Pseudorhizobium banfieldiae: one gene and its partner. The protein of the gene in region 1 interacts with the protein of each later gene in a pairwise test. Links are inferred from orthologs where the notes say so. Each region holds a gene or a part of one and is shown on either strand. Other genes may lie near its edges.

Region 1 (14,269 bases):
CGCCCACCACGACCTCATGTCCCGCGCCCAGCAGCCCGTTGACGATATAGCGGCCGACGAGGCCGGCGCCGCCGGAGACCTGCACCCTCATCCGGCTGATCCCGGTCGTGGGAGCGTCGACAGGTCGGGGAGCTTTCCGTTCCGGTGGACGAAGTTCCAGAGCTCGATTAGCGGCCGGAGCCTCTCCGCCTTCGGATGGTTCTCCTCCCACGGCTTCTCGTACTGGTAATGCAGGATCGAGATGCTGTTCCAGTCCCACAGTTCCGGCAGGTTGAACCAGACATATTGCAGCATGTTCATGAAGACCGGCAGGCCGTGCCAGTCCGGGAAGAAGGTCTCCAGGAAACTCTGGTCGGTGCGCCGCCAGAAGGCGTCCGGCTCATCCAGCCGCTCCAGCATTCGCCCGAAGGTCTTAGCGGAAGGCTTGGCAACGAAGACGCCGGAGTTCAGGCGGTGGAAGTCTGCAAGACCCTCATAGACATTCGGGGCTGCCGAGAATTCGGGATAATCAAACAGCCTGTCGATGTTGCGCAGCACAAGTGCGTCGGCATCGATGAAGACACAAGCGTTGTATTCCTCTAGCTGCCAGAGGCGCAGCTTGCAGAAGTTGTCGAGCGGCGTATGGAAATCGGGCTTTCTGCCCTTGGCGAAGGGCGCTGCGCCATGGACCGCTTTGCGGGCATGGCGGGCGTTGAACGCGTCCGACAGCGGCAGGTGGTCAACCTCCACAAGCCGGCATTCGAGAGCCTCCAGCGGCGCGAGCGTGGTTGCGTCCACGCCTCCGGTATGCAGGATGACGATGTCTGCGGACGTGGCGGTGAAACGCAGCGACTGCGCCAGCACCTTCGCACCGAGAGCGTAGTCGGCATTGGTGACCAGGGTAACGAAGGCCCGCCCAGCGGGGGGAGGGGCGGCGCGAGTTTCCGCTCCAGGTCGCCCGGTCATCAGGACACCGACTTCAGCCGCTTGCCCTCCGGATCGTGCTCGACCTTGGCGGCGATGTCCCTGGTCCAGGCGGAGACGGCCGGGACGCGGGAGCGGTCGACGCGATAGGCGAACTTCTTCGCCACGTCGACGATCTCTTCAAGCAGCCCTTCGCCGAGCGTCGTCGGCGCGAGCCCGAGGTTCAGGAACTTCTCGTTCTTCACCACCAGGTCGTTTTCCGCGGCTTCCTTGCGGGGGTTCGGCAGCCAAGCGATCTGCGCTCCGGTCATCCGTGCAACCATCTCGGCGAGGTCACGCACCCGATGGGTCTCGGTCATCTGGTTGAAGATCTCGACGCGGCCACCGCCCTGGGGCGGGTTCTTCAGGGCGATCTCGATGCAGCGGACGGAATCCTGGATGTGGATGAAGGCGCGGGTCTGGCCGCCGGTGCCGTGTACCGTCAGGGGATAGCCGATCGCTGCCTGGATGAGGAAGCGGTTCAGCACGGTGCCGTAGTCGCCGTCATAGTCGAAGCGGTTGACGAGCTGTGCATGGCGGCGCGTCTGCTCGGTATGAGTGCCCCAGACGATCCCCTGGTGCAGGTCGGTGATCCTCAGGCCGTCGTTCTTGGCGTAGAAGGCGAAGAGCTGCTGATCCAGGCATTTCGTCATGTGGTAGATGGAGCCCGGATTGCTCGGGTAAAGGATCTCCTGGCTGACCGTACGGCCGTCCATGGTTTCAATGCCGACCGGCAGGTAACCTTCGGGAATCGCCGCGCCGACGGTGGAATAGCCGTAGACGCCCATGGTCCCGAGATGGACGAGGTGGGCGTCGAGATCGAGTTCCACCATTGCGTTCAGCAGGTTGTGCGTGGCGTTGACGTTATTGTTGACCGTGTAGTTCTTGTGGCGGTCGCTCTTCATGGAGTAGGGCGCGGCGCGCTGCTCGGCGAAGTGGATGATGGCGTCCGGCCGATGCCTGGCGAGCCAGCCTTTTAGCAGCTCGTAGTCCTTGGCGAGGTCGATCAGGTGGAAGTGGATGCGCCGTCCCGTCTCCGCATGCCAGACCCGCGTCCGCTCCTGGATGGAATCCATCGGCGTCAGCGACTGAACGCCCAGTTCCGTGTCGATCCAGCGGCGTGACAGGTTGTCGAGGATGTGGATTTCGTGGCCCGCGTCGGAAAGGTGGAGGGAGGTCGGCCAGCCGACGAAACCGTCGCCACCAAGCACTGCAATCTTCATGAATCAACTCCGCTGGTTGTCCGTCCGGGTTTCAGATAGGGCGGATTTGTGACAGGAACACAATACCTCCCAACGGCCCGGCGGCCATCGGGGCATCACGTCGATCCACTAAGGCATGACTATGACAGACGAGGTTTTTCTTCTTTCGGGGCAGTTGACCAAGACCGGGCACCAGCTGGTTCAGCGGGTCTACTATGAGGACACGGATTTCTCTGGGCTCGTCTACCATGCCCGCTACCTGCATTTCCTGGAACGGGGACGGACGGACTATCTGCGATGCCTCGGCTGCCAGCAGAGCGATCTTCTCGCGGCGGACGAGGAGGGGCTGGTCTTCGTCGTTCACCGGATGGAGATCGACTTCAAGATGCCGGCGAGAATGGACGATGCCCTGACGATCCTGACGACGACGGAAAAGGCTGGCGGTGCCAAGATGGTTCTCAGCCAGGAGATCCGCCGCGGCGAGACATTGTTGATCGCCGCGAAGGTGGTAATTGCGGTGATCAACCGGCATGGCCGTCCGAGGCGGTTGCCGGAAAGCGTGGCTGAGAAGTTTCTGCGGTCATCGAACTAGGTCGCGATTGATCTCCGGTAACCGATCCTTAACCATAATGAGCGCTTACTGAAACGCGAGGAAGTTGTGCAACGCACGCCTTCCTTTGACCAAATTTGAAAGCGAGAAGCCATGCTGAAAGCTCAGGGCACCTTGGGATAGAGCGCAACCAGCGACCATGGTTTTTCGCGAGAGCGCTTTTGAACCCGCCCGGTCCCGTGCCGGGCGTTTGGATTCGGGGATATTGGATAGATGGAAGAGGTAGGTTTGGCGGCAGCGACCCACGACGTCAGTCTCTGGGCGCTGTTCATGCAGGCGGGTTTCGTCGTCAAGCTGGTCATGATCGGTCTCATCGGAGCCTCGGTCTGGACCTGGGCGATCGTCATCGACAAGTATGTCAGCTACAGCAAGGCGAAGCGCCAGTTCGACCAGTTCGAGCAGGTGTTCTGGTCGGGGCAATCTCTGGAAGAGCTCTACCGCACGCTCGCCGAACGGCAGAACGGCGGCCTTGCCGCCATCTTCGTTGCCGCCATGCGTGAGTGGAAGAAGAGCTTCGAGCGCGGCGCGCGGTCTCCGATCGGCCTGCAGATGCGTATCGACCGAGCCATGGACGTGACCATGGCGCGCGAGAGCGAAACCTACGAGTCCCGCCTCGGCTCGCTGGCGACAATCGGATCGGCTGCGCCGTTCATCGGCCTCTTCGGTACCGTCGTCGGCATCATGACCTCTTTCCAGGCGATCGCCGGCTCAAAGTCGACCAACCTCGCCGTCGTTGCGCCGGGTATTGCCGAAGCGCTTCTCGCAACGGCGATCGGTCTCGTGGCGGCTATCCCCGCTGTCATCGCCTACAACAGGTTCTCCGCCGAGGCTGGCAAGCTCACCGGTCGCATGGAAGGCTTTGCCGACGAGTTCTCGGCCATCCTGTCGCGGCAGATCGACGAGAAGCTGCAGCCCCGCGCTGCGGCTCAGTAAGCGGCCGAAGGAGACACGTCCATGGGTATGTCGGTAGGAGCCAAGGGTGGCAGCGGCGGGCGCAGAAGGCGCGGCGGACGCAAGAACGGCCTGGTGAGCGAGATCAACGTTACGCCTCTCGTCGACGTCATGCTCGTGCTCCTGATCATCTTCATGGTCGCTGCACCGATGATGACGGTCGGCGTGCCGATTGACCTGCCGGAAACGCAGGCGAAGGCGATGAACGCCGATACGCAGCCGATCACCGTCTCCGTCAATCCGGCGGGCGAGATCTATCTCCAGGAAACCGCGATCGCCCTCGACGAGGTCGTGCCGAAGCTCGAGGCCATTGCCACTACCGGATACAACGAGCGCATCTATGTGCGCGGAGATACCGCTGCGGCTTACGGCGTCGTCATGAAGGTGATGGCGCGCATTTCGGCTGCCGGCTTCAAGAATCTCGGGCTCGTCACCCTACAGGAACAGGAGCAGTAACAGGTCGCGATGAAGGGAAGTCTCGGGACATCTCTGGTAGTGCACTCGCTGGTGCTGGGCTGGGCGCTCGTGTCGCTCGGGTCCCCGGCGTCGTTCGACGTGGCCGAAGTCGAGGCGCTGCCGGTCGATATCATCCCGGTGGAATCGATCACCCAGATCCAGCAGGGCGACAAGAACGCGCCGATGGCAGAAAAAGCTGCGCCGGTGCCGACGACCAAGCCGAACATTGTCGAGAACGCCGAAAACGCCGGCGACAACGATATCGACCTGAAGTCACCGCCGACACCGGCGAAGCGTCCGGTCGAGACGGAGGTTGCCGCGGCGCCGGAGAAGACCGAAAAGCCGCTGCCCAACCCCACGAACGAGACAAATCAGGTCAAGGAGATCGTGCCGGAAGAGACGGCGCCGAAGCCGACCGAGGTCGCAGCACTTCCCGAATCGAAGCCCGAGATCGCGCCCGAGCCGAAGCCTGAGCCGACCCCCGAGCCGGTGCCTGAAGAGGCCGTCGCCGAGGAACTGCCTCTGCCCGACGCCGTTCCGGTGCCTGCTGCGCGGCCGAAACCGGAGCCGCCGAAGGAACAGGCGAAGCCCGTTGAGAAGCCGGCCGAGAAAAAGCAGGAAACACCAAAGGCGGCCGAGAAGCCAACAGACAAGAAGGTTGCGGACAAGAAGCAGGAGACCGCCAAGTCGACCTCTTCGAAGGAAAGCGACTTCAACGCCGATGAAATCGCCGCCCTCCTCAACAAGCAGGACGCCGCCGGTGGCGGCGCCAAGCGCTCGACGGAGACGGCCTCGCTGGGTGGCAAGAAAACCACCAGCGGCTCCACACTCAGCCAGAGCGAGATGGACGCCCTGCGTGGGCAGATCCAGAACAACTGGTCGATCATTGCCGGTATCGAGGGCGCCGAAGGCGTCATCATCACCGTCAGGATGAGCCTCGACGAAAGCGGCCAGATCGTCGGCCGGCCCCAGGTCTCGGCGACCGGCGGTTCCGACACGGCGCGGCGCACGCTGGAAGGCAGCGCCCTTCGCGCCGTCATGCGCTCGGCACCGTTCAAGAACCTCCCTGTCGAGAAATACGATGCCTGGAGCGAGGTTGTCGTGAACTTCGACCCCAGCGAAATGCTGTAAAAGCTGAAAGGCTGAACACTATGATGAAACGTTCTTTCATCCGCCTGATGATCGCGTTTGCCGGGATGGCGATGTCCTTCGCCCCGGCTCACGCGCTGGTGGAGATCAATATCAACAAGGGCAATGTCGAGCCGCTGCCGATTGCGATCACCGACTTCCAGTCGGGCAATGAGCTCGGCGCGCAGATCAGCCAGGTGATCGCCGCCGACCTTCAGCGCTCCGGCTTGTTCGCGCCGGTGAACAAGAGTGCCTTCATCGAGAAGATCTCCAACCCGGACCAGCAGCCGCGGTTCGAGGACTGGAAGGTGATCAACGCGCAGGCGCTCGTAACCGGCCGCGTCACCCGTGAGGCCGACGGTCGTCTTCGTGCCGAATTCCGTCTCTGGGACACCTTCGCCGGCCAGCAGATGACCGGACAGCAGTTCTTCACCCAGCCGGAGAACTGGCGTCGCGTCGCCCACATTATTGCCGACGCGATCTACGAGCGCATCACCGGGGAGAAGGGCTATTTCGACACCCGTGTCGTGTTCGTGTCCGAAAGCGGTCCGAAGAACGCTCGCCAGCGGCAGTTGGCCATCATGGATCAGGACGGCTTCAACGTCCGCCAGCTGACGAACAGCAAGGACATCGTCCTGACGCCGCGTTTCTCCCCCAACCGGCAGGAAGTCACCTACATGTCGTTCGAGGGCGACCAGCCGCGCGTCTACCTGCTGCAGCTTGAGACCGGGCAGCGCGAAGTCGTGGGCAATTTCCCCGGCATGACGTTCGCGCCGCGTTTCTCGCCCGACGGCCAGAAGGTCATCATGAGCCTCCAGCAGGAGGGTAACTCCAACATCTACACCATGGACCTGCGCTCGCGGACCACGACGCGGCTCACCAACACGGCAGCCATCGACACCTCGCCGTCCTATTCGCCGGATGGCAGCCGCATCGTCTTCGAAAGCGACCGCGGCGGGCGCCAGCAGCTCTACGTGATGGGCGCCGACGGTTCTGGGCAGACTCGCATCTCCTTCGGCGACGGGTCCTATTCCACCCCGGTCTGGTCCCCTCGTGGCGACCTCATTGCCTTCACGAAGCAGTCCGGCGGCAAGTTTTCGATCGGTGTCATGAAGCCGGACGGTTCGGGCGAACGCATCCTCACCACCGGGTTCCACAACGAGGGCCCGACCTGGGCGCCGAATGGCCGCGTGCTGATGTTCTTCCGGCAGAACGCCGGGGCAGGCGGTCCGCAGCTCTATTCGATTGACCTGACCGGCTATAACGAGCAGCAGATCAAGACGCCGGCGTATGCATCCGACCCGGCATGGTCGCCGCTGCTTGAATAATGGCGGAATGCGGACAGAGGCAGGTTGCTGCCTCTTTGCCGCCCCATTCTCCTGAAAAAGGAGCGACTTAAGGGACGTCGAATCGGTTTGTTAACCATATGCATTTCAGGTGGGTTAACCGAGACCAGTTAGAGTTCAGCAACTCTGATACGTTGATCTAAGGAGAGACCGGCTATGAGCCGCACCGTTACCCCGGCGATGAGCCGCATGCAGACACTCGCTCGCAACCCGGCCGTCATTGCCCTGACGCTGGCACTCGCGCTTGCCGGCTGTGCCAACAAGAAGAACCTTCCGAACAATGCGGGGGATCTCGGCCTCGGTGGTGCCGCCGGTGCCGCAACGCCCGGCTCCAGCCAGGACTTCACCGTCAATGTCGGTGATCGGATCTTCTTCGATACTGACTCCACCTCCATCCGTGCCGATGCGCAGCAGACGCTTGACCGGCAGGCACAGTGGCTGCAGCGCTACCCGAACTACGCGATCACGGTCGAAGGCCATGCCGACGAACGCGGCACCCGCGAATACAACCTGGCGCTCGGCGCGCGCCGTGCCGCCGCCACGAAGGAATACCTTGCCTCCCGCGGCGTTCCTGCCAACCGGATGCGCACGATCTCCTACGGCAAGGAAAAGCCGGTCGCGGTCTGCGACGACATTTCCTGCTGGTCGCAGAATCGCCGGGCAGTAACCGTCCTCGGCGGCGCCGGAATGTAGTCGTCCGCGACGACAAACGATTTCGTGAAGGCGGTCCAGGTGGCCGCCTTTTCACTTTTTCATAGTTTGGCCGAACTTCGCTCCAATTAAGGTTGAGAGTTCAGTTGCATTTTGGCGCGGATTGACAAAATCTCCACTCGCGCCAAAGGGGCGCAGATCAAAGCAGGACGGACGATATGAAGAAACTTGTCTTGGCAGCAATGCTGGGGCTGATGGTGGCGGGCGGCCCTGCCGGGGCATTCTCATTGCCCGAACTTCTGCCGGGGGAAAGACAGGCCCCGCAGCAACCAGGCGGCTCTGAACAGCCGATGGTCCTTGCGCAGAGCGGCGATGCATCCATCCGCGTCCAGCAGCTGGAGGAACAGATCCGGCAGTTGAATGGTCGGATCGAGGAAATGAGCTTCCAGTTGCTGCAGATGCAGGAGCAGATGCGAAAGACGCAGGAAGACAATGAGTTCCGCTTCCAGGAGCTCGAGAAAAGCGAAAACGGAGCGGCCGGGAAACCGGCCGTCGCCGCTTCAGGCTCGCCGCAAGCGGTCCCCGAGTCGCCAGCTGACGACGTAGCGCGTATCATCGAGACCCCGCCGGCAACGGAACCTTCGCGGGCCGCTCCCGGCGAAACGGTGCTCGGCTCGATCGAGTTCGACCAGAGCGGCAACCCGAAGACGGTTACCCGCAACGAGACAGACAACTCCGCTGGCCTCCCCGGTGTCGACGCGGGACCCGGCCTGCCGCAGGCGCAGGATCCCCAGCAGACCGCGTCGCTCGGTAGCGAGAGCGATGTCTACCAGGTTGCCTACAATCACATTCTCTCCGGCGACTATGCACTGGCTGAACAGGAGTTCACGCAGTATCTCGCCAGTTTCCCGGAAGGCTCCCGCTCGGCAGATGCGAGCTTCTGGCTGGGTGAGGCGCAGTATTCGCAGGGCAAGTACAACGAGTCGGCGCAGACCTTCCTGAACGCCCACCAGACCTACGGCACATCAGCGAAGGCCCCCGAAATGCTGTTGAAGCTCGGCATGTCCCTTGCTGCCCTCGACAATAGCGAGACGGCCTGTGCCACCCTGCGGGAAGTGACGAAGCGCTATCCCAAGGCCCCTCGCGCCATCCTTTCCAAGGTTTCTTCCGAGCAGAAGCGTCTCGGTTGCTGATCGCGGCCGTGCAAACCGGCACCCAGCCACCCATTTCGCCTGATGAAGCCATCCGCAGCCTGCTGGCGCGACTGGCAAGGCCGGCCCGGCTCCTCGTCGCCGTGTCCGGCGGGAGCGATTCACTCGGTCTCCTGCTCTCCCTGGCCCGCCATCCACATGAAGGCATCACCCTCCTTGCGGTTACCGTCGACCACGGCCTGAGGGCGGCATCGGCGCAGGAGGCGGCTGAGGTGAGCCGCATCTGCCAGGGACTTGGCATCCCGCATGCGACGAAGAGGTGGCTCGGAGACAAGCCCGCAACCGGTGTTGCGGCCGCGGCCCGCGAGGCGCGCTACCGCCTGCTCTGCGAAGCGGCGGATGAGGTCCGCGCAACCGCCATCCTCACCGGCCACACGCTTGACGATCAGATCGAGACGGTGACGATGCGGGCGGGGCGGACGAGCGAACCCGATGCCCCCGGACTTGCCGGCATGGCTGAGGCCGTGCTTCTACATCGCCGCCACTGGCTGTTGCGGCCGTTCCTTCGGACGCGCCGGGAAGACATCCGTGTATTTCTGGACAGATTAGACCAGGACTGGATCGACGATCCTTCCAACGCCGACCGCCGTTCTGAGCGGGTCCGCACGCGGCTTGCACTGGCGGAGAAGCCAGCGGTCCTGCTCGACCAGATCGATGCCGTCTCCCGCCGACGTCAGGACATCGCCAACTCTGCGGCCGAATGGCTTCTAACCAACGCCACTGTCCAGCACTCGGTGCTGATGCGGGTACCCGTCGAGGGGCTTTCGGCGGACCCGGTCGTTCTGCGTTATGCCCTGTCCACGTCGATTGCCGTTCTCGGCGGACGCGAGCAGGGACCGGCGGGCCACACGCTCGACAAGCTCGTTGACGCATGCCGGCTCTACACGCCCTGGAAGATGACGGCAGGACGGGTGCTGATCGACCGCCGCAGGTCCGCGCTCTATCTTTGCCGCGAGAGCCGCAATCTTCCTTCGCTGACGCTGAATGCCGGCGAGATAGCTGTCTGGGACGGCCGATTCCGGATCGTTAATCGCGGTGCTGAGCCGCTGTCGCTGGTTCCGGCGAGAAACCCCGAAGGCGCCGCAGGACTGTTTGGGGAGGTCCCACCCTCGATCGCACTGCGGGCAGCGGGGGTGTTGCCTCCCGACCCTGCCGAAGGTTCCGTGGGTACGGCACTGGAAGCCTTTTTCTGCACGCCGCTGCTTGCCCCATTCGACCGCTTTTTGCCGCAGTTCGACCTTAGTGTCGCGAGCGCCTTCGCAAAGCTGATGGGCTGCGACGATTTTGCGCCCGTTCCCATCGAGGATTCGGTTCGGAAAAGATAACCAGTCCAGCCGCTTTGCCTTGGCAAGGGCTAGGTGCACCCCTATGTTAGCCGCAAGCACAGGCGGCTCTCAGGCCACCTCTCACTTCCGGGGAGTTCGATGAACCCAAACTTTCGCAATTTCGCCCTCTGGGCGATCATAGCGCTTCTGCTGATCGCGTTGTTCAGCATGTTCCAGACGGCGCCGTCACAGACGAGCTCTCGGGAGATCGCGTACTCGCAGTTCCTCAGTGATGTGGAGAGCGGTCGCGTTCGTGAGGTCGTGGTCACCGGCAATCGCGTCATGGGGACCTATGTCGAGAACGGCGCCGGCTTCCAGACCTATTCTCCGGTGATCGACGACTCGCTGATGGAGCGCCTCCAGTCGAAGAACGTCACCATCGTGGCGCGGCCGGAGAGCGACGGCTCCTCGGGTTTCCTGAGCTATCTCGGAACACTCCTGCCGATGCTGCTGATCCTCGGCGTCTGGCTGTTCTTCATGCGACAGATGCAGGGCGGTTCCCGCGGCGCCATGGGGTTCGGCAAGTCTAAGGCGAAGCTGCTGACGGAAGCGCATGGCCGCGTGACCTTTGACGACGTCGCTGGTGTCGACGAGGCCAAGCAGGACCTCGAAGAAATCGTCGAGTTCCTGCGTGACCCGCAGAAGTTCCAGCGTCTCGGCGGCCGCATTCCCCGGGGCGTTCTGCTGGTTGGTCCTCCCGGTACCGGCAAGACCTTGCTGGCCCGCTCCGTTGCCGGCGAGGCCAATGTGCCGTTCTTTACCATTTCCGGTTCGGATTTCGTGGAGATGTTCGTCGGCGTTGGCGCGAGCCGTGTCCGTGACATGTTCGAGCAGGCCAAGAAGAACGCGCCCTGCATCATCTTCATCGACGAAATCGACGCCGTTGGCCGCCATCGTGGCGCCGGTCTCGGCGGCGGCAATGATGAGCGCGAGCAGACCTTGAACCAGCTGCTGGTCGAGATGGACGGCTTCGAGGCGAACGAGGGTATCATCCTTATCGCTGCCACCAACCGTCCGGACGTCCTTGATCCCGCCCTGCTGCGTCCCGGCCGTTTCGACCGCCAAGTCGTGGTGCCGAACCCGGACATCGTCGGGCGCGAGCGTATTCTCAAGGTTCACGTCCGTAACGTGCCGCTGGCGCCAAATGTCGACCTCAAGGTGCTTGCCCGCGGTACGCCCGGTTTCTCCGGTGCCGACCTGATGAACCTCGTCAACGAAGCAGCCCTGATGGCGGCGCGTCGCAACAAGCGGCTCGTCACCATGCAGGAATTCGAGGACGCCAAGGACAAGATCATGATGGGCGCGGAGCGCCGTTCCTCGGCCATGACCGAGGCGGAGAAGAAGCTCACCGCCTATCATGAAGCAGGTCACGCCATCACCGCGCTCCGGGTGCCCGTCGCGGATCCCCTGCACAAGGCGACGATCATTCCGCGGGGCCGGGCTCTCGGCATGGTCATGCAGTTGCCGGAAGGCGACCGTTATTCCATGAGCTACAAGTGGATGGTCTCACGTCTGGTCATCATGATGGGCGGACGCGTTGCCGAGGAACTCACCTTCGGCAAGGAGAACATCACTTCCGGCGCGTCCTCCGACATCGAGCAGGCCACTAAGCTTGCACGGGCGATGGTCACACAGTGGGGATTCTCCGACGTGCTCGGCCAGGTCGCCTATGGTGAGAACCAGCAGGAGGTCTTCCTCGGCCACTCCGTGTCACAGTCGAAGAATGTCTCCGAGGCAACGGCACAGAAGATCGATGTCGAGGTTCGACGCCTGATCGACGAGGCCTATAACGAGGCCCGTCGAATCCTCACGGACCATCATGACGAGTTCGTCGCGATCGCCGAGGGGCTGCTCGAATACGAGACCCTCTCGGGCGACGAGATCAAGGCGTTGATCAAGGGGCAGAAGCCCAGCCGCGATCTCGGCGACGACGCTCCGCCGGCTCGCGGGTCCGCTGTCCCGACTGCCGGGACCAAGAAGGACGAACCCAAGGGCGGCGAAGCCGAAGGCGGAATGGAGCCGCAGCCCCACTAGCTATCGGGTCATCAAAATTAACTCTGGAAAGAGCCGTCCCTTTGGGCGGCTCTTTTCTGTTGGTAACGGGATGTAATGGTCTTTGACGCTATTTTACGTGTCAGGACCTGTGAAATATGGCATGACCGCAGCCCCTGAGGGACGGATGAGCCCCGTTTGGCCGCGGCAGATGCCGCGAAGCGCGCCATGGAGGCGCGGCACGAAGGAGCATGCATGACACGCCGCTATTTTGGCACCGATGGAATTCGAGGGCATTCCAACGCATTTCCGATGACCCCGGACCTGGCGATGCGCGTCGGGATCGCCGTCGGGAAGATCTTCCGCAATGGCAGCCATCGTCACCGTGTGGTGATCGGCAAGGACACCAGGCTTTCGGGCTACATGCTCGAGAACGCCATGGTCGCAGGCTTTACCGCCGCTGGTCTTGACGCCTTCATCCTCGGGCCGATCCCGACACCTGCAGTGGCGATGTTGACTCGATCGCTGCGCGCCGATGTCGGCGTGATGATCTCTGCCTCGCACAATCCTTACCAGGACAACGGCATCAAGCTCTTCGGTCCGGACGGCTACAAGCTTTCGGACGAGCTCGAGATGCAGATCGAGGATCTGATCGAGCAGGACCTTGCCGGGCAGTTGGCAAAGGCCGGCGACATCGGCCGCGCGAAGCGCGTCGACGGGGTCCACGACCGTTACGTCGAGCATGCGAAGCGGACTCTGCCGCGCGATGCCACGCTGCAGGGTCTCCGGGTCGCCATAGACTGTGCGAACGGCGCTGCCTACAAGGTGGCGCCCGCCGTCCTCTGGGAACTCGGCGCCGACGTGGTGACGATGGGCGACGAGCCGGATGGCCAGAACATCAATCTCGACTGCGGCTCCACCAGCCCCGGTGCACTGCAGAAGAAGGTTCACGAGGTTCGCGCCGACATCGGCATCGCACTCGACGGTGACGCCGACCGCGTGATTATTGTCGACGAACTGGGCGAGGTGGTCGACGGGGACCAGCTGATGGCAGTCATCGCCGAAAGCTGGCTGGCCGAGGATCGTCTCCAGGGCGGCGGGATCGTCGCGACCGTCATGTCGAACCTCGGGCTGGAGCGCTACCTCACCTCCAAGGGGCTCGGGCTGGCGCGGACGAAGGTTGGCGACCGCTATGTCGTCGAGCACATGCGTGCGCACAACTTCAACCTCGGGGGCGAGCAGTCCGGACATATCGTGCTGTCCGATTTCGGCACAACGGGCGACGGATTGGTGGCCGCTCTGCAGATTCTCGCTCGTGTGAAGCGGACGGGGCTGCCGGTCAGCGAACTCTGCCGCCGCTTCGAGCCCGTGCCGCAGCTTCTGAAGAATGTCCGCTTTGGAGGCGGCAAGCCTCTGGAAGATATGATCGTCCAGCAGGCAATTGCGGATGCCGAAGCCGAGCTCGCAGGCAAGGGTCGGCTCGTGATCCGGCCATCGGGAACCGAACCGCTGATCCGCGTCATGGCGGAAGGCGACGATCGCAGCCAGATCGAACGGATCGTCAATGAACTGGTCGGCATCATTGCCAATGTACGGGCGGCGGCTGCCTGAGTTAGCCGTTGTCCCCTCCAAGGAAAGGCCGGCCACAGCGCCGGCTTTTCTATTTGCTTCTTGGTAAAGCGGTATAGTTAAGCGGGTCTTTACCTTTCCTCTTCATTATCCATCGCGGATCAACCCGTTGGTTATGGCGTCGCCGGCCAATGACGATGCGAGCTTGGAGATGAAGCCATGAAATGGAGCCTGCCCGGCGCGGCTGCGCTGTTGCTGACGGCGAGTTTTGCCCACTCCGCCGACCTTTACCAACCCGCCGAACCAATGCCGTTCATGGACGCGCCTGAGATCACCGTTCAGGAAGCCAGCGGCTGGTATCTCCGGGGAGATGTCGGCTATTCGTTCAACAAGATACGCGGTGCCAAATACTATCAGGGCTCGAACGAGCTCCTCAACGACTTCGACACCGCATCTCTGAAGGACAGCTTCCTGATCGGCGGTGGCGTCGGCTACCAGATCAACAGCTATCTGCGTACGGACGTGACCTTCGACTACCTCACCTCGGCAGATTTCCGCGGCAGCACGAGCGGGGTTTGCGGTGACGGGGCAGGCAATCCCTTCGTCGCCTGCTCGTCCACCGACAAATCCTACATGCAAGCCTACTCGCTGATGGCGAATGCCTATGTCGATCTCGGCACCTACGGCTATGTCACGCCTTATGTAGGCGCCGGCATCGGCGGCACCTATGTCAAATGGGGCAAGTTGAAGAATCGGATCTGCGACGATCCCTATCAGCCCGGGTGCTACGGCGGCGATCACGACGGCGAGAAGAGCTGGCGCTTCACCTACGCGCTGATGGCTGGTGCCACCGTCGATATCACCTGTGCCCTCAAGGCGGACGTCG
Region 2 (14,743 bases), 740 kb from region 1 along the record:
GGGAGCAGTAACCGCAGCCCAGGCGGGTGTAGATCGTAACATCTGCCATCGAGATTCTCCGGGAGCGACCAGGTGGGAAGTGCCGCGCAGTTGGTGTTTGAAGCTTCATATAGGCCCGGCGATAGCCATTGCAAAGGTCAAAACGGTGACTTCCGCCGCTCCCGCCTTCTTAAGCGCTCGGGTCGCGGAGGAGACCGTCGCGCCCGTGGTAAAGACGTCATCGACCAGCACCAGATGGTTCCCCGCGACGTCCATCTCTCGGCCCGGCACCACCTTGAATGCCGCACGGACATTCTCCTCGCGACGCCTGGCGGTCAGCCCGACCTGCCGCGCCGTTTTCTTCACCCTGACCAGCGTCGCCGGCAGGAACGGCCGGCCGGAAAGATGTGCCAGGTGCCGGGCAAGCTCCGCTGACTGGTTGAACTTCCGCCCGGCGAACCGCCAACGATGCAGGGGGACGGGCACGATGCCGTCGCACTCGAGGACATGCCGCTCGGACGCACGCAGCATCCAGGCGGCCATCATGGGGGCAAGGTCGGTGCGATCGCGATATTTCAGCCCGTGGACCAGATGACGCACGGGACCTTCGTGGATCGCGACGCTGCGCAGCCGATCGAAGACCGGCGGCGTGGCGATCGCCTCCGCCGATACCATGCCCTCACCCGGATTATATCCGAACGGGATGCCGAGGATCTCGCAATAGGGTCGTTCGATGAAACGGATCTCGCGCCAGCACGTTGCACAAAAGCTCGGCTGCCCGGCGAGGATCACGCCGCAGCCGGGGCAGGCAGGCGGGTAGACAAGGTCGGCGATCCAGCGCAGCCAGGCCGATCTGGGTGGTGTTGGCATGCCAAAAGCCGACTTGTGTCCGTCCCCCATGGATTGACATTTGCGCCCGCGACGCGCCATTCCGCAACTGGAAATGCAAGGACCTAGCTCAATGGAGATTCTTTTCGACCAGGCGCTGGTGGCAGCACGGCGGGAACGGGCGTTCAGGAATGCCGAGCCGGGAGCCTCCTTCCTGCTCGACCTGGTGGCGCACGAGCTGGCCGAACGGCTCGCTGTCGTAGAGCGACGGTTCGAGACCGCTGTTGAACTCCATGGCGGCACAGGCATCGCAGCACGCCTTGCGAACGAAACCGGCAGGATCGCCAGCATCGAGCGGGTCGAGACCAGTTCCGTCTTCGCAGCGTCCGGTGAGCCCTTGACGGTCGCTGCGCTCGACGACCTACCGCTGGAGCCGGCTTCGGCCAGCCTCGTGCTTTCGCCGCTCTCCCTCCACCTGGTCAATGATACACCGGGCATGCTTGTCCGCATCCGGCGGGCCCTGAAGCCCGATGGCCTGTTCATGGCGGCGATACCGGGAGCCGGGACGCTTGCCGAACTGCGCGATGTGTTGCTCGCGACCGAGATAGAACGGACCGGCGGCGCCAGCCCTCGCGTCATCCCCTTCGCCGACGTTCGGGATGTAGGGGCGCTGCTGCAAAGGGCAGGCTTCACCCTGCCGGTGGTGGATGTCGAGAATTATACGGTCCGCTACGACTCGATCTTCCCGCTGATGCGCGACATCCGTGCGATGGGAATGGCCAATCCGCTGGTCGGGCGCAGCCGGCAGCCCGTCAGCCGGGGCTTCTTCATTCGGGCAGCGGAGTTGTACGCGGAACGCTACGCGGATCCGGACGGACGCATCCGTGCAACCTTCTCCATCATCTACGTCTCGGGCTGGGCACCGCATGAGAGCCAGCAGAAGCCGCTGAAGCCTGGCTCCGCGAAGATGAGGCTCGCCGACGCCCTGCGAGTGCCGCGGGATGAGGAACCCGGGAGCGCTAGTTGACGGCGTTCGTGAGATAACCTTCGATCGTCTCGAACACGCTCACCAGCGTATCGGCGAAGCCGCCGAAGGCCGCGACGAGAACGACAGCGATGAGAGCTGCGATCAGACCATATTCGACAGCGGTTGCTCCGTCCTTGCTGCCCGAGAACGCGTTCAGAAGACGCATGCGGTATTTCCTTTCTCAGGGAGACCTGGGCTAGCAGCGCGCGTCCGTGTCGTAGGGCTGGATGATGCAGACCGATCCGGGCGTTTCCTGAAGGATACTGCGGCGAATGGTATATTGCTTCGACCCCTTTTCCGCCGGCTTGATCGAGCCCGTGGTGATGCGGTCAAATTCTTCCTGCACATGCGCAAGGCGGCGGGCATCGCCGCTATCGGCGACCATGGGTGTCACGATGAGGGATAGCGCTATTGCCGCCGTGCCGAACAGGAGGGCGATATTCAGGGCGCCGGTCTTGCCCGACCTGTACGACGACCGGTTCCGGACCCGCACAGTCTTCCACGATTCCTCGTCCATGTCTCAAAGCCTCGACGCAGATACTGCCTTGGTAAGCCTCGAGACTAGGCGAATTGGTTAAACGATCTGTTAACGCCGATTTACGAATAGGCGCAACTGTTACCAGGCTTCTACAGGAGATCCTGGAGAAAGGGGATGAGCGGCTCGTCGGCGGGCGGCATAGGGTAGGTGCGGAGGTCGCGGCTGCGAACCCATTTGATCGCCTGGCCCTCCATCCCCCGTGGAATGCCCTCGTAGCGCCGGCAGATGTAGAGCGGCATCAGCAGATGGAAGGTGTCGTAGGTGTGGCTGGCGAAAGTGAGCGGAGCCAGGCAGGGGACTTTCGTCGTAACCCCGAGCTCTTCCTGTAGCTCACGGATCAGCGTCTCTTCGGGTGTTTCACCCGGCTCCACCTTTCCGCCCGGGAATTCCCAAAGACCTGCCAGTTCCTTTCCTTCCGGCCGCTGCGCCAGGAGGATACGATTGTCGGTGTCGACGAGGGCGCAGGCCGCGACCAGCAGCATTCGCCGCGGTTGAGATTGCACCACGTTTAGGCCTCCCGCCAGTAATGATATTGATAGGCTTGCCGGAAACCGAACTTCCGATACAGCCCGAGCGCCGCTAAGTTGTCCGCTACGACCTGAATCCAGGCGCTCCGGGCCCCGCTGATGCGGGCCCAGCGCAGGGCGGAGGACAGGATCTCCGTTCCGCGCCCCTGACCGCGTGCGCTGGCGGCGACGGCAAGTCCCATGACGCCGGCGAGGTCGTTATCCTGGACGCAGAGGGCAACGGCGACCGGTCCGCCCGCAGAATTCTCGATCGTGAACAGCCCCTTCGCCGGCTTGATGGCGTTGAGTACTTCAGCAAGCGCAGGCTTGAGCGCCGGATCCTCCCCGGCGACCAGCAGGCTCGCGTCGATGAAGCGACTGACATCATGCGTGGGGAGGTGATCAATCGTATCCGGCAATGCCAGGCGAGCAAGATCCGCCGTCATCACGTTCACCGTCTCGAACCGCTTCCAGCCGGCCTCGGACAGGTGCTCGACAAGTTGCGTGGGCGCCAATGGCGTCTCGCGCAGGATGAGCGGCCGACCGTAGGCCTGGAAGCGCTTGCCCGCCTTCTCGAGGCGCAGGTCCATGTCCCGGAAATCGGAAGGATCGAGCGGCACGACGCAATTGAGGCGTTTGGAGGGATGTCCGCCCGCAAGCCGGATCTGCCAGCTGCCGTCATAGATCACCGAGGCGGCCGGCCAGGCCCGGAAGCCGACGGCCTCCAGACGGCGGACCAGCGGCAGATTGCTCGCGGACGGTGTTGCCTGCATCGCCCGCATCAGCTCCGGTAGTCGCCGTTGATGGCCACATATTCCTTCGTCAGGTCGCAGGTCCAGACGGTCGCCCGCCCCTCACCCAGCCCGAGATCCACCCGGACAGGAATGTGCTCTTCTTTCATGACCGCGCTGGCAGCCGCTTCGGAATAGTCCGGATCGCGTTCGCCGTTGACTGCGACACGGACATCGCCGAACCAGATCGCCAGCCGGTCCCGGTCGGCCATCTCGCCGGCCTTGCCGACCGCCATGACGACGCGACCCCAGTTGGCGTCTTCGCCGGCCACCGCCGTCTTGACGAGGGGCGAGTTGGCGATGGAAAGCGCGATCCGCTTTGCAGCGGCGCCGGTCTCGGCGCCGGTTACGGTGACCTCCACCATCTTGCGAGCACCCTCACCATCGCGAACCACCTGGAGCGCCAAGTCCTTGAGAAGCGCGTTCAGCGCGGCTCGGAACTCCGCCAGTGCCGGGTCCTCGACAGAGGTGACCCTCGCCTGTCCGTCGGCCGCGGCGGCACCCGTGGCAAAGAGCATTAGCGTGTCCGAGGTGGAGGTGTCGCTATCGACGGTCACGGAGTTGAAGGTGGGGCCGACGCCGGCGGACAGCAGCTGCTGCAGTACGTCCGGCGCGATGTCCGCATCGGTCGCGACGAAGGACAGCATGGTCGCCATGTCGGGCGCGATCATGCCCGCCCCCTTGGCAATGCCGTTGATCGTCACTGTGACGCCACCGATGGCAGCCAAGCGTGTCGCGACCTTCGGATAGGTGTCGGTGGTCATAATGGCCTTGGCAGCGTCCAGCCAGAAATCCGGTTCTGCATCGGCATTCATATCGCCGAGCACCCCTGCGAACTTGCCGGCATCCAACGGCTCGCCGATCACGCCCGTCGACGCCAGATATACCTCGTTCTCAGCACATCCCACGGCCGAGGCCGCAGACTTCGCCGTCAGTTCCGTCGCGGCCCTGCCCTTGAGGCCGGTGAAGGCGTTCGCATTGCCCGAATTGACGACGACCGCCCTTGCCTTGCCATGAGGCAAATTCGCGCGGCAGAAATCGACCGGCGCCGAGGGGCATTTGGAGCGCGTGAATACACCGGCCACCGCTGCCGGCTGGTCAAACACCATGAGCAGAACGTCGGTACGATTCTTGTACTTGATCCCGGCGGCAGCGGTTGCCATGCGTAGGCCGCGGATCGGCGGCATGTCCGGGTAGGATTTTGGAGCAAGCGGGGAGACGGAAGCGGACATCGGAGGCATCCAAACTGAATATGGAAAGGCCCGGAAAACCGGGCCCTTGTAAATTACTTACTGCTGAGGCGCGGGCGCTTCGCCGGCTGCGGGATCGGCATCGGGCGCCTTGTTGACGTCCTCATAGCCCTTGCGCAGCGTCTCGTCCATGATCTCGACCGTCTGCTCCGCCTTGGCCTTCTCGATCAGCGCCAGATACTTGTCGCGCATGACCAGCTGGCGAACCTGCGGCTCAACCTGTTCCAGCGCCGGGGGCTGGACGTCACGACGGTCCTCAAGCTTGATGACATGGAAGCCGAACTGCGACTGCACCGGCGTCTTCGTGTAGGCACCCTTTTCCAGCGCGAAGGCAGCCTCCTCGAATTCTGGGACCATGCGGCCCTTCGAGAACCAGCCGAGGTCGCCACCGTCGTCCTTGTTGGAATCTTCCGATTTCGTCTTGGCAAGCTCGGCGAAATCCTTGCCCGCGTCGAGGTCAGCGATGACCGCCTTGGCCTCTTCCTCGGTCTTGACCAGGATATGGCGGGCGTTGACCTCTTCCTGCTTCGGCAGGGCGGCTATTTCCTTCTCATAGCGTGCCTTGACCTCTTCGTCGGTGACGGCGTCGACAACGTGCTTGCGGAAGTAAGAGTTATGCAACTCGCGATCCTTGATGTACTCCATCCGCTTCTGGAAATCTTCCGTCTCGGCAAGCCCCTCCTCGGCGGCGCTTTGTGCGAGAAGTTTCACGTCGATCGCGCCCGACAGGGCAGCCACGCGCTTCTGCTCGTCCGGAAGCTGCTGGAGCTGCGGATCGAGGTTGGCCACGGCCAGGTCGAGCTCGGACTGAAGGATCTCCAGGTCGCCAACCTTGGCGACGACGGCCTCTTCCTGCGCGAAGGCGGAGGCACCGAAGGAAAGCCCGACAGCAAGGGCAGCCGTGGCGAGAAGTTTATGGCGCAGCATCAAGTCACCTTTCAAGAATGATTGCCGGTCTCGATATAGCCCGAAGCCGGCCGGAAAGCGTTCACAAACATCGGAATGTGGCCTTTGTGTATCGGCCGTTACCGTTGACATCAAATCGACCCCCTCTTATCTGTCACGCAACTTTGCGTCCAGATGGGTTTCCGGGCGTAGCGGGCGATTTTGACGGTTCTGCAGAGCCGTAGGCCGGCCTGCGATCACAAGTACGTTTAACCAGAAAGGACCATTCGAATGGTCAGCTTCGGCGGATTGGCCCGCAAATTCTTCGGCTCGGCAAACGAGCGCCGCGTCCGCTCCTACAAGTCCCGCGTCGATGCTGTCAACGCCCTCGAGGAGAAGACGAAGGCTCTCTCTGATGCAGAACTGGCGGCCAAGACGGCCGAGTTCCGCGAACAGCTCGCGGCAGGCAAAAGCCTTGATGACCTCCTCACGCCGGCATTTGCGGTGGTTCGCGAAGCTTCTCGCCGGGTGCTCGGCATGCGACCCTTCGACGTCCAGCTGACGGGGGCGATGATCCTTCACGACGGCGCGATCGCCGAGATGAAGACGGGTGAAGGCAAGACGCTGGTGGCGACGCTTGCCGTCTACCTGAACGCGCTGGCCGGCAAGGGCGTCCATGTCGTCACCGTCAACGACTACCTCGCCCGCCGCGACGCCGCGACCATGGGACGCCTCTACGGTTTCCTCGGCCTCACCACCGGCGTGATCGTCCACGGACTCTCCGACGAGGAGCGCCGCGCGGCATATGCCTGCGACATCACCTATGCGACGAACAACGAGCTCGGCTTCGACTATCTGCGCGACAACATGAAGTATGACCGCGGCCAGATGGTTCAGCGCGGCCACAACTATGCCATCGTCGACGAAGTGGACTCCATCCTCGTCGACGAAGCGCGTACGCCGCTGATCATCTCCGGCCCGCTGGACGACCGCTCCGAACTCTACAACACGATCGACGCCTTCATTCCGATGCTGGACGAAAGCGACTACGAGATCGATGAGAAGCAGCGTTCGGCAAACTTCTCCGAGGCCGGGACGGAAAAGCTGGAGAACCTGCTGCGCGAAGCTGGTCTCCTGAAAGGCGAAAGCCTCTACGACGTCGAGAATGTCGCGATCGTCCACCACATCAACAACGCATTGAAGGCCCACAAGCTCTTCACCCGCGACAAAGACTACATCGTCCGCAACGGCGAGATCGTCATCATCGACGAATTCACCGGCCGCATGATGCCGGGCCGCCGCTATTCGGAAGGCCAGCACCAGGCGCTTGAAGCCAAGGAAAAGGTGCAGATCCAGCCGGAGAACCAGACGCTCTCCTCGATCACCTTCCAGAACTACTTCCGCATGTACGAAAAGCTCGCCGGCATGACCGGTACGGCTGCGACGGAAGCGGAAGAGTTCAGCAACATTTACCGGCTTGAAGTCGTCGAGGTTCCCACCAACCTGCCGATCCAGCGCATCGACGAGGACGACGAGGTCTACCGGACCTTCGAGGAGAAGTTCAAGGCAATCATTGCCGAGATCAAGGCCGCCCACGAACGTGGCCAGCCGGTCCTGGTCGGCACGACCTCCATCGAGAAGTCCGAGCTTCTGGCCACGATGCTGAGCCAGTCCGGCTTCAAGGACTTCAAGGTCCTGAACGCCCGCTACCATGAGCAGGAAGCCTATATCGTTTCCCAGGCCGGCGTTCCTGGCGCCGTCACCATCGCCACCAACATGGCCGGCCGCGGTACCGACATCCAGCTTGGCGGTAACCTCGACATGCGTCTGGAGCACGAGCTGGCCGAAATGGAGCAAGGTCCGGAGCGAGACGCCAAGGCCGACGCCATCAAGGCGGAAATCGCAGCGCTGAAGCAGAAGGCTCTTGACGCCGGCGGTCTCTACGTCATCGCCACCGAGCGGCACGAAAGCCGCCGCATCGATAACCAGCTTCGTGGCCGTTCCGGGCGCCAGGGCGACCCCGGTCGCTCCAAGTTCTACCTGTCGCTGCAGGACGACCTGATGCGCATCTTTGGCTCCGACCGCATGGACGGAATGCTGCAGAAGCTCGGACTGAAGGAAGGCGAGGCCATCGTCCACCCATGGATCAACAAGGCGCTGGAGCGAGCGCAGCGCAAGGTCGAGGCCCGCAACTTCGACATCCGCAAGAACCTCCTGAAATACGACGACGTCACCAACGACCAGCGCAAGGTGATCTTCGAGCAGCGCATCGAACTGATGGATGCCAATGCCGACGACCTAAAGGAGATCGTTGCCGACATGCGCAACGAGGTGATCGAGGTGATGGTCGCCAAGCATATTCCGGAACGTGCCTATGCCGAGCAATGGGATGTGGCGGGGCTGAACAACGACGTCCAGCGCCTGCTGAACCTTGACCTCCCCATCGCCGACTGGGCGGCGGAAGAAGGCATCGGCGAGGACGATATCCGCGAGAGGATCACAGAAGCTGCCGACAAGGCGGTTGCCGACCGTACCGAACGCTTCGGTGCCGACATCATGACCTATGTCGAGCGATCCATCGTGCTTCAGACACTCGACAACTTGTGGCGCGAGCATATCGTCAACCTTGACCACCTGCGATCCGTCGTCGGCTTCCGCGGTTACGCCCAGCGCGATCCGCTGCAGGAATACAAGTCGGAGGCGTTCGAACTCTTCCAGGCCTTGCTTGCCAACCTGCGCGAAGCCGTGACGGCGCAGATGATGCGCGTCGAGCTCGTGCGCGAGGCCCAGCCTTCGCCAGAGCCGCCCCCGGTCATGGAACCCCATCATATCGACGCTTCGACAGGCGATGACGACTTCGCAGGCGGTAACGACTCTGGCCTGCAGGTGCCACCCGATGATCGCGATCCTGCCGACCCCGAGACCTGGGGCAAGGTGGGCCGCAACGAGGCATGCCCCTGCGGTTCCGGCAAGAAATACAAGCACTGCCACGGCGCCTTCGAGCAGGCCTGAGCTCCGTCAGCAACACATCGGGATGCCGCCTCCGGGCGGCATTTTCGCGTGTGCTCCAGTCTGCTCCAAAGGATTGTTAACCCTGTCGTGGCAAGACTGGGCTACCCGGTATTGAGTTCATGTGAGTAGTGCGTGCCGATCATGGCGGTTCTCGAGACAGCGGAGAGATATCTGCCCCGCGGCCTGCGCTCCAGGCTAAGGCCTGTGCTCGACCGGACAATCGAGGCGAATACCCTGGACGGCGAGACGGCCCGTGCCCAGCGGCAGGCTCTCGTCGCCTTCGCAATTCGCGTCGTCAGTGCAGCCATCGCCTTCGTTTCCCAGATCATCCTTGCCCGCCTGATGGGGGAGTTCGAATACGGCATCTTCGCCTTCGTCTGGGTGATCGTCGTTCTGGCAGGAAACCTCTCCTGCCTCGGCTTCCATACATCCGTCATCCGCTTCCTGCCGCAGCACCAGGCGGACGGTGATCTCGCCTCTGCCCGCGGCCTTCATGTCACGGCGCGCATTTTTGCGATGCTCTCAGCAAGCGTGCTTGCGGCACTGGGGTTTATCTTTCTGCGCCTCTTCGCTGACTCTTTCGAAGCCTACTGGCTGGCGCCTCTGTTCCTGGCGCTCTTCACGCTGCCGATGATCGCGCTTGGCGATGTCCTCGACGGCACCGCACGGGCAAGCGGCTGGACGGTGACGGCCCTGACGCCGACCTTCCTGATCCGTCCGACCCTGATCCTGCTCTTCATGGTCGGCGCCGTCTGGCTCGGCGCGCCCGACACGGCGGTGACTGCGATGGAAGCCGCTCTTGCCGCAACCTATGTCACGACGCTGATCCAGTACATGCGCCTGCGCCAACGGCTGCGGCGCGCCTTCGGCGATGGTCCGCTTCGTCTCAACCCACGCGCCTGGCTCGCCTATTCCTTGCCGATCTTCCTGATTGACGGGATCGGCTTCCTCCTGACCAATGCTGATGTGGTGGTGGTCGGTCTCTACCTGCCCCCCGACCAGGTGGCGGTCTACTTTGCTGCGACGAAGACGATCGTGCTCGTCCAGTTCGTCGCCTTCGCCGTCAAGGCTGCGGCTGGCCCGAGGTTCTCCGCCATACTTGCGAGCGGCGAGACCTCGGAACTGAGGGCATTCGCCGGACAGGCCGCACGCTGGAGCTTTTGGCCCGCTCTCCTGCTGGGCTCGGCCATCCTGCTGGTCGGCGAACACCTGCTCGCCCTCTTCGGCCCGGCCTTCACGATTGGCTACTGGCTGCTCCCGATCCTCTTTGCGGGCATCCTCGCCAAGTCGCTGGTCGGCCCCGCCGAAGTGCTGCTCAGCATGGCCGGCCGTCAGAACCTCTGCGTGGTTCTCTACGCGATCGTGCTGGGCGCAAACATTCTGATGAACATCATGCTCATCCCTCGTTTCGGGCTGAACGGCGCGGCGACCGCGACCGCCTGCGCCATGGCAATCGAGGCGATCCTGCTGCACGTAGCGCTTCGCCGAAGCCTCGGCATCGCCATGTTTGCCTTCGCCGACCCAATTCCAACTGCAGCAAAGGCCGAATGACCATGGCCCCCTCCCCCGACAGCCGCCGGCCCATGGATCCCGCAGCTCCTCTCTGGACACCACCCCTACTGCCGGAGCTGCAGGCAGAACGGCCCCATGCCGACCAACAGATCGAAGTAGGACGCCTGGGACGGGAACTCTGCATCTACCCCGCCTCGCTAGGCTACGACCTCCAGCAGGAGCTCGAATTCCTTTCCAACCGGGTAATGGAACCCAACATCTTCTTCAGCGCCCGTCTGCTGGCGCCTGCAATGCCACGGATAGAGGACAAGCAGGTCCGATTCGCAGTGATCCGCGACGAGAACGAGGGGCACAGCCGCATGCGGCTGCTGATGCCCTTCACGATCGAAAAACCCGGCTTCTCGATCGGGCCTGCGATCACCCGAGCATGGGCGAACCCTTTCGGACCTCTGGGAACGCCGCTGGTCGATGCAGAGGGTGCAGCAGAGACGATCGACAACCTTCTGGACGGTCTTTCGCGACCGGACATGCAGCTTCCTTCAGTGCTTGTCCTGCCCCAGATCCGCGTCAACGGACGCTTCGCCCAGCTGGCGCGCGCCGTTGCGGTGGGTCGCGACCTGCCGGTGACGCTTGCTGAACCCGGCACACGTCCCATGCTGGAAAGCCTCGATGCTCCGGAGACATACATCAAGCGGGCGGTTTCTCCTCACCATTACAGGGAAATGCAGCGCCAATGGCGCCGGCTCGCCGAGCACGGGCAGCTGGATTATACAGTCGCCCGTCAACCGGAAGAGGTCCGGCTCCGCATGGAGGAATTCCTGGCGCTGGAGGCAGCAGGATGGAAGGGGCGCAAGCGCTCCGCCCTCATCAACGACCGCTACCGCGCTGCCTTTGCCCGGGAAGCCATCACCAATCTCGCCGAAATCGATGCCGTCCGCATCCATACGCTCGACCTCGACGGCCGCGCGATCGCCTCCCTCATCGTCTTCGTCATGGCCGGCGAAGCCTATACCTGGAAGACGACTTACGACGAGGAATTTGCCGCATGGTCCCCCGGCAAGCTGCTCATGATGAAGCTGACCGAATGGCACCTCGATGACGCCAATATCCTGCGTACCGATTCCTGCGCGACCGCCGACCACTCCATCATGAGCCGGATGTGGGAGGAGCGCGAGGAGATGGGGACGCTTGTGATCGGCCTGACGCATAATGCCGACAAGGATGTCCGGCAAGTCGCGGCCCAGCTCCACATGTACCGGAGCACGCGAAACATGGCACGTCTGCTGCGGCAGAAGATCCTGTCGATCGCCAGGCGACCTGAATAAGGTTCATTCCGCTGCCGCACGCAGGCGCAGCATCCGGCGGATCACCTTGCCGCTCGTCGTCAGCGGCAGATCGTCGACGAAGTCCACCTCCCGGGGGTACTCATGCATCGACAGCCGGTGCTTGACCCAGTCGCGAAGCTCGGCCGCGAGGCGTTCGCTACGCTCGTGCCCCTCGCGAAGGACGACATAGGCCTTGACGATCTCCGTGCGCAGCGGATCCGGTTTGCCGATCACGGCAGCGAGTCGGACGGCGGGGTGGCCGCTGAGACAATCCTCGATTTCCCCCGGGCCGATCCGGTAGCCGGCCGAGGTGATCACGTCGTCGTCCCGCCCGACGAACTCCACGAAGCCTTCTGCGTCCCGGCGCCCTATGTCGCCCGTCAGTAGCCAACCGTTCCTAACCTTTGCCTCCGTCGCAGCCGGATCGTCCCAGTAGCCGAGGAACATCACCGGGTCGGGCGCCCTGACGGCGATCTCGCCTTCGACACCATCCGCGACTTCAAGACCTCGTTCATCAAGGACGGCCACGTCATGCCCCGGCACGCTCCTCCCGATAGCACCCGCCTTGGTCACGCCGAGTGCAGCACAGGAACCGAGAACGAAGTTGCACTCTGTCTGGCCATAGAGCTCGTTGACGGTGACGCGGAGGACGTTGCGGGCCCACTCATAGGTCTCTCGTCCGAGTGCCTCGCCCGCCGAGGTAATCGTTCGCAGGTGCAGCTCGTAACGGGACCGCGGTTCGGCGACAGACTTCATCAGGCGAAGCGCGGTCGGCGGAATGAAGGCGTTGCGGACATCCATCTCGGCGATGATGCGGAAGGCCATGTCAGGGTCGAACTTCTGCGCCGGCGAGGAGACCACCGGTATGCCAAGCATCAGCGCCGGAAGGAGCACGTTCAACAGGCCGCCGGCCCAGGCCCAGTCGGCGGGTGTCCAGATGCGATCCCCCTCCTGTGGGGCAAACTCATGTCCCAGTTGGAAACCGGGAATGTGGCCGGCCAGCACTCGATGGCCATGGAGCGCCGCCTTGGGCGGTCCGGTGGTGCCGGACGTGAAGATCATCAGTGCGGGGTCGTCAGGGCCGGTCGCCGCGACCTCGAACCGCGATGGATGCTGATCCAGCAGATCATTGAACGCCAGCACACCATCCCTGGCGACGGCCCCTCCCGCGACGACGAGATGCCGCAGAGCCGGCAGCCTCGCGCGGATTGCCTGCAAGCGCGGCAGGCCGAATTCGTTGGTCACGATTGCCACTGCTTCCGACGCACGCAGCCGATACTCCAGGGCATCTTCCCCGAACAGCAGCGCCAATGGCAATGCGATCGCGCCGAGCTTGTAGATCGCCACGTGGGCAACGACCGTATCGAAGCCCTGCGGCATTAGAAGCGCCACCCGGTCGCCGCGGCGTATCCCGAGGGACCGCAATCCGTTTGCGAGCGCAGAGGACTTTTCGCGAAGCTCGCCATAGGTCATGGTGAGGTGCTGCCCATCGGGACTGAAGTGCTGCAGACAGATGCGCGCCGGCTCCTTTTCCGCCCACGCATCGCAAACCATATGGCCAATGTTGAACCTGGTCGGGATGCGCCACTCAAAACTGCGAAGGATTTCGTCGTAGGAAGATTGAGCGTTTGGAAGCAGCATGGCCTGTGTCGCGTTTTCAGCGTTGCAATCTGCTAGCACCAGCAGGCCGCGGCCACAAGGAGCAGCCGTGCCTGCCCCCTTGGCCCATCATCATGCGTATCGCAGCCTAACGCTGCGCGGTCATCCGCAGCATCCGGCACAAGGCCGCCAGTTCGGCGTCGGTGCCGCTCGAGAGCAGGTCATCGCAACGGTTGAGCAGCCGGCGCTGCTCGTCTTCGGACATGGCGTTGAAGGCCTCACGTTGCGCCGGGGTGAGGTCGGGCTCGGTACCTCCGACGCCCGGCCCACCCGCACCCGGCCCGCCCACACCCGCGCCGGCGCCACCGATTCCGAGTTCAACATCGGCCCCGACGCCCGAACCTCCGCCGGCCCGCACCCCGGCACCGGCATTGACCCCGTTCGAGCCTCCGATCGAGGCGGTTGCATCGACATCGACACCATCGCTGATATCCGCACCGATACTCGCATTCACGCCATCGGTGCCGCCCAAGGACGCATCCACATCGGCGAGGCTACTCCCTCCGACATTCGCGCTTGCGTCCACGCCGTTGCTACCGCCGACCGAAGCCCCGACTCCGAGGCCGTCGCTGGTATCGACGCCGACGCTGACGCCACCTACCGACACTCCCGCTTCCTGCGCACCCGCCGGCCCGAGAGCCGGCAAGAGCAGGCAAGCGGAGACGAGAAGCATGCTTCTCCTAACATTCATGGCCATTCCTCCATACGAGACCCGCAACCATCGCGGGCATGTACGGAACCGCCGTTGCATGGAGAAGGTTTCCCGGGAGCCCTCCGCTTTGCCGTGATCATTAACGCTGGGTCACTGTCGGATGGACTTCTGTGCCGGAAGCACGCAGAAGCCTCCGAGCTGCCGGCTACCTCCTCACTTGCGCAGCAGCGCGCGCCCATGATAGAGGCCATTCCATACCTTCCGTGCCCCGTTGGCGGAATTGGTAGACGCGCCTGACTCAAAATCAGGTTCCGAAAGGAGTGCTGGTTCGATTCCGGCACGGGGCACCATCCTCCCTGACATCCAGAGCCGCGTCTCACGCAGATGTGTGAGGGTCGTCTTCGTGCTCGACTCGGGACAATTGCGTCGTCCGGTCCGATGTTCTAATGAGCAACGACCCTGATCGGCCTCCGGCCCGGAGATGTGCATGCCATCTGAAACCCGCTCCCCCGCCCTTTCCCGCCCCTTGATCTACGCTTCCGCGGTGACCCTTGGCATGGTGGCGACCGTTGGCGGAGCGCTCGCCTTCGAGCACATCGGCGGCTACATCCCCTGCGCGCTCTGCCTGCTGCAGCGCGACCCCTACTACTATGGAATCCCGGTCGGTATCGCTGCGATCATCGCCGCCAGCTTCCGTGCACCCCCATGGGTTACCCGCAGCCTGCTCGCGCTCATCGGTGTGATGATGATCGTGGGTGCTGGCATGGGCGTATATCACG

Evidence for each region.
Region 2: the proteins of ybgC (region 1) and secA interact in binary tests that used the Escherichia coli proteins (3 or more experiments, as listed by UniProt). The link is inferred for Pseudorhizobium banfieldiae from one-to-one orthologs.

The regions. Positions count from the first base shown.
Region 1 is NZ_FO082820.1:2,566,372-2,580,640, reverse strand. Bases 1,204-4,011 are described here. They hold ybgC (tol-pal system-associated acyl-CoA thioesterase), read left to right. Parts: upstream 1,204-2,286; coding sequence 2,287-2,736; downstream 2,737-4,011. Other genes in these bases: tolR (protein TolR), read left to right, coding at 3,709-4,011; tolQ (protein TolQ), read left to right, coding at 2,968-3,687; NT26_RS12735 (NAD-dependent epimerase/dehydratase family protein), read right to left, coding at 1,204-2,165. Outside these bases: NT26_RS12745 (NAD-dependent epimerase/dehydratase family protein), read right to left, coding at 1-91; NT26_RS12740 (glycosyltransferase), read right to left, coding at 88-945; more of NT26_RS12735, read right to left, coding at 945-1,203; more of tolR, read left to right, coding at 4,012-4,161; NT26_RS12715 (hypothetical protein), read left to right, coding at 4,171-5,292; Tol-Pal system beta propeller repeat protein TolB, read left to right, coding at 5,313-6,617; peptidoglycan-associated lipoprotein Pal, read left to right, coding at 6,792-7,328; tol-pal system protein YbgF, read left to right, coding at 7,505-8,479; tRNA lysidine(34) synthetase TilS, read left to right, coding at 8,473-9,822; ATP-dependent zinc metalloprotease FtsH, read left to right, coding at 9,922-11,856; glmM (phosphoglucosamine mutase), read left to right, coding at 12,070-13,425; NT26_RS12680 (outer membrane protein), read left to right, coding at 13,603-14,269.
Region 2 is NZ_FO082820.1:3,312,669-3,327,411, forward strand. Bases 5,735-9,016 are described here. They hold secA (preprotein translocase subunit SecA), read left to right. Parts: upstream 5,735-6,095; coding sequence 6,096-8,816; downstream 8,817-9,016. Other genes in these bases: NT26_RS16150 (peptidylprolyl isomerase), read right to left, coding at 5,735-5,846; NT26_RS16160 (lipopolysaccharide biosynthesis protein), read left to right, coding at 8,958-9,016. In the rest of the region: grxC (glutaredoxin 3), read right to left, coding at 1-49; NT26_RS16120 (ComF family protein), read right to left, coding at 106-849; NT26_RS16125 (methyltransferase domain-containing protein), read left to right, coding at 941-1,834; NT26_RS22470 (Flp family type IVb pilin), read right to left, coding at 1,827-2,000; NT26_RS16130 (hypothetical protein), read right to left, coding at 2,031-2,351; 8-oxo-dGTP diphosphatase MutT, read right to left, coding at 2,462-2,854; bifunctional glutamate N-acetyltransferase/amino-acid acetyltransferase ArgJ, read right to left, coding at 3,660-4,901; more of NT26_RS16150, read right to left, coding at 4,959-5,734; more of NT26_RS16160, read left to right, coding at 9,017-10,367; NT26_RS16165 (GNAT family N-acetyltransferase), read left to right, coding at 10,400-11,653; NT26_RS16170 (AMP-binding protein), read right to left, coding at 11,657-13,294; NT26_RS16175 (hypothetical protein), read right to left, coding at 13,401-13,985; NT26_RS16185 (disulfide bond formation protein B), read left to right, coding at 14,452-14,743. UniProt on the Escherichia coli protein: Required for protein export, interacts with the SecYEG preprotein conducting channel.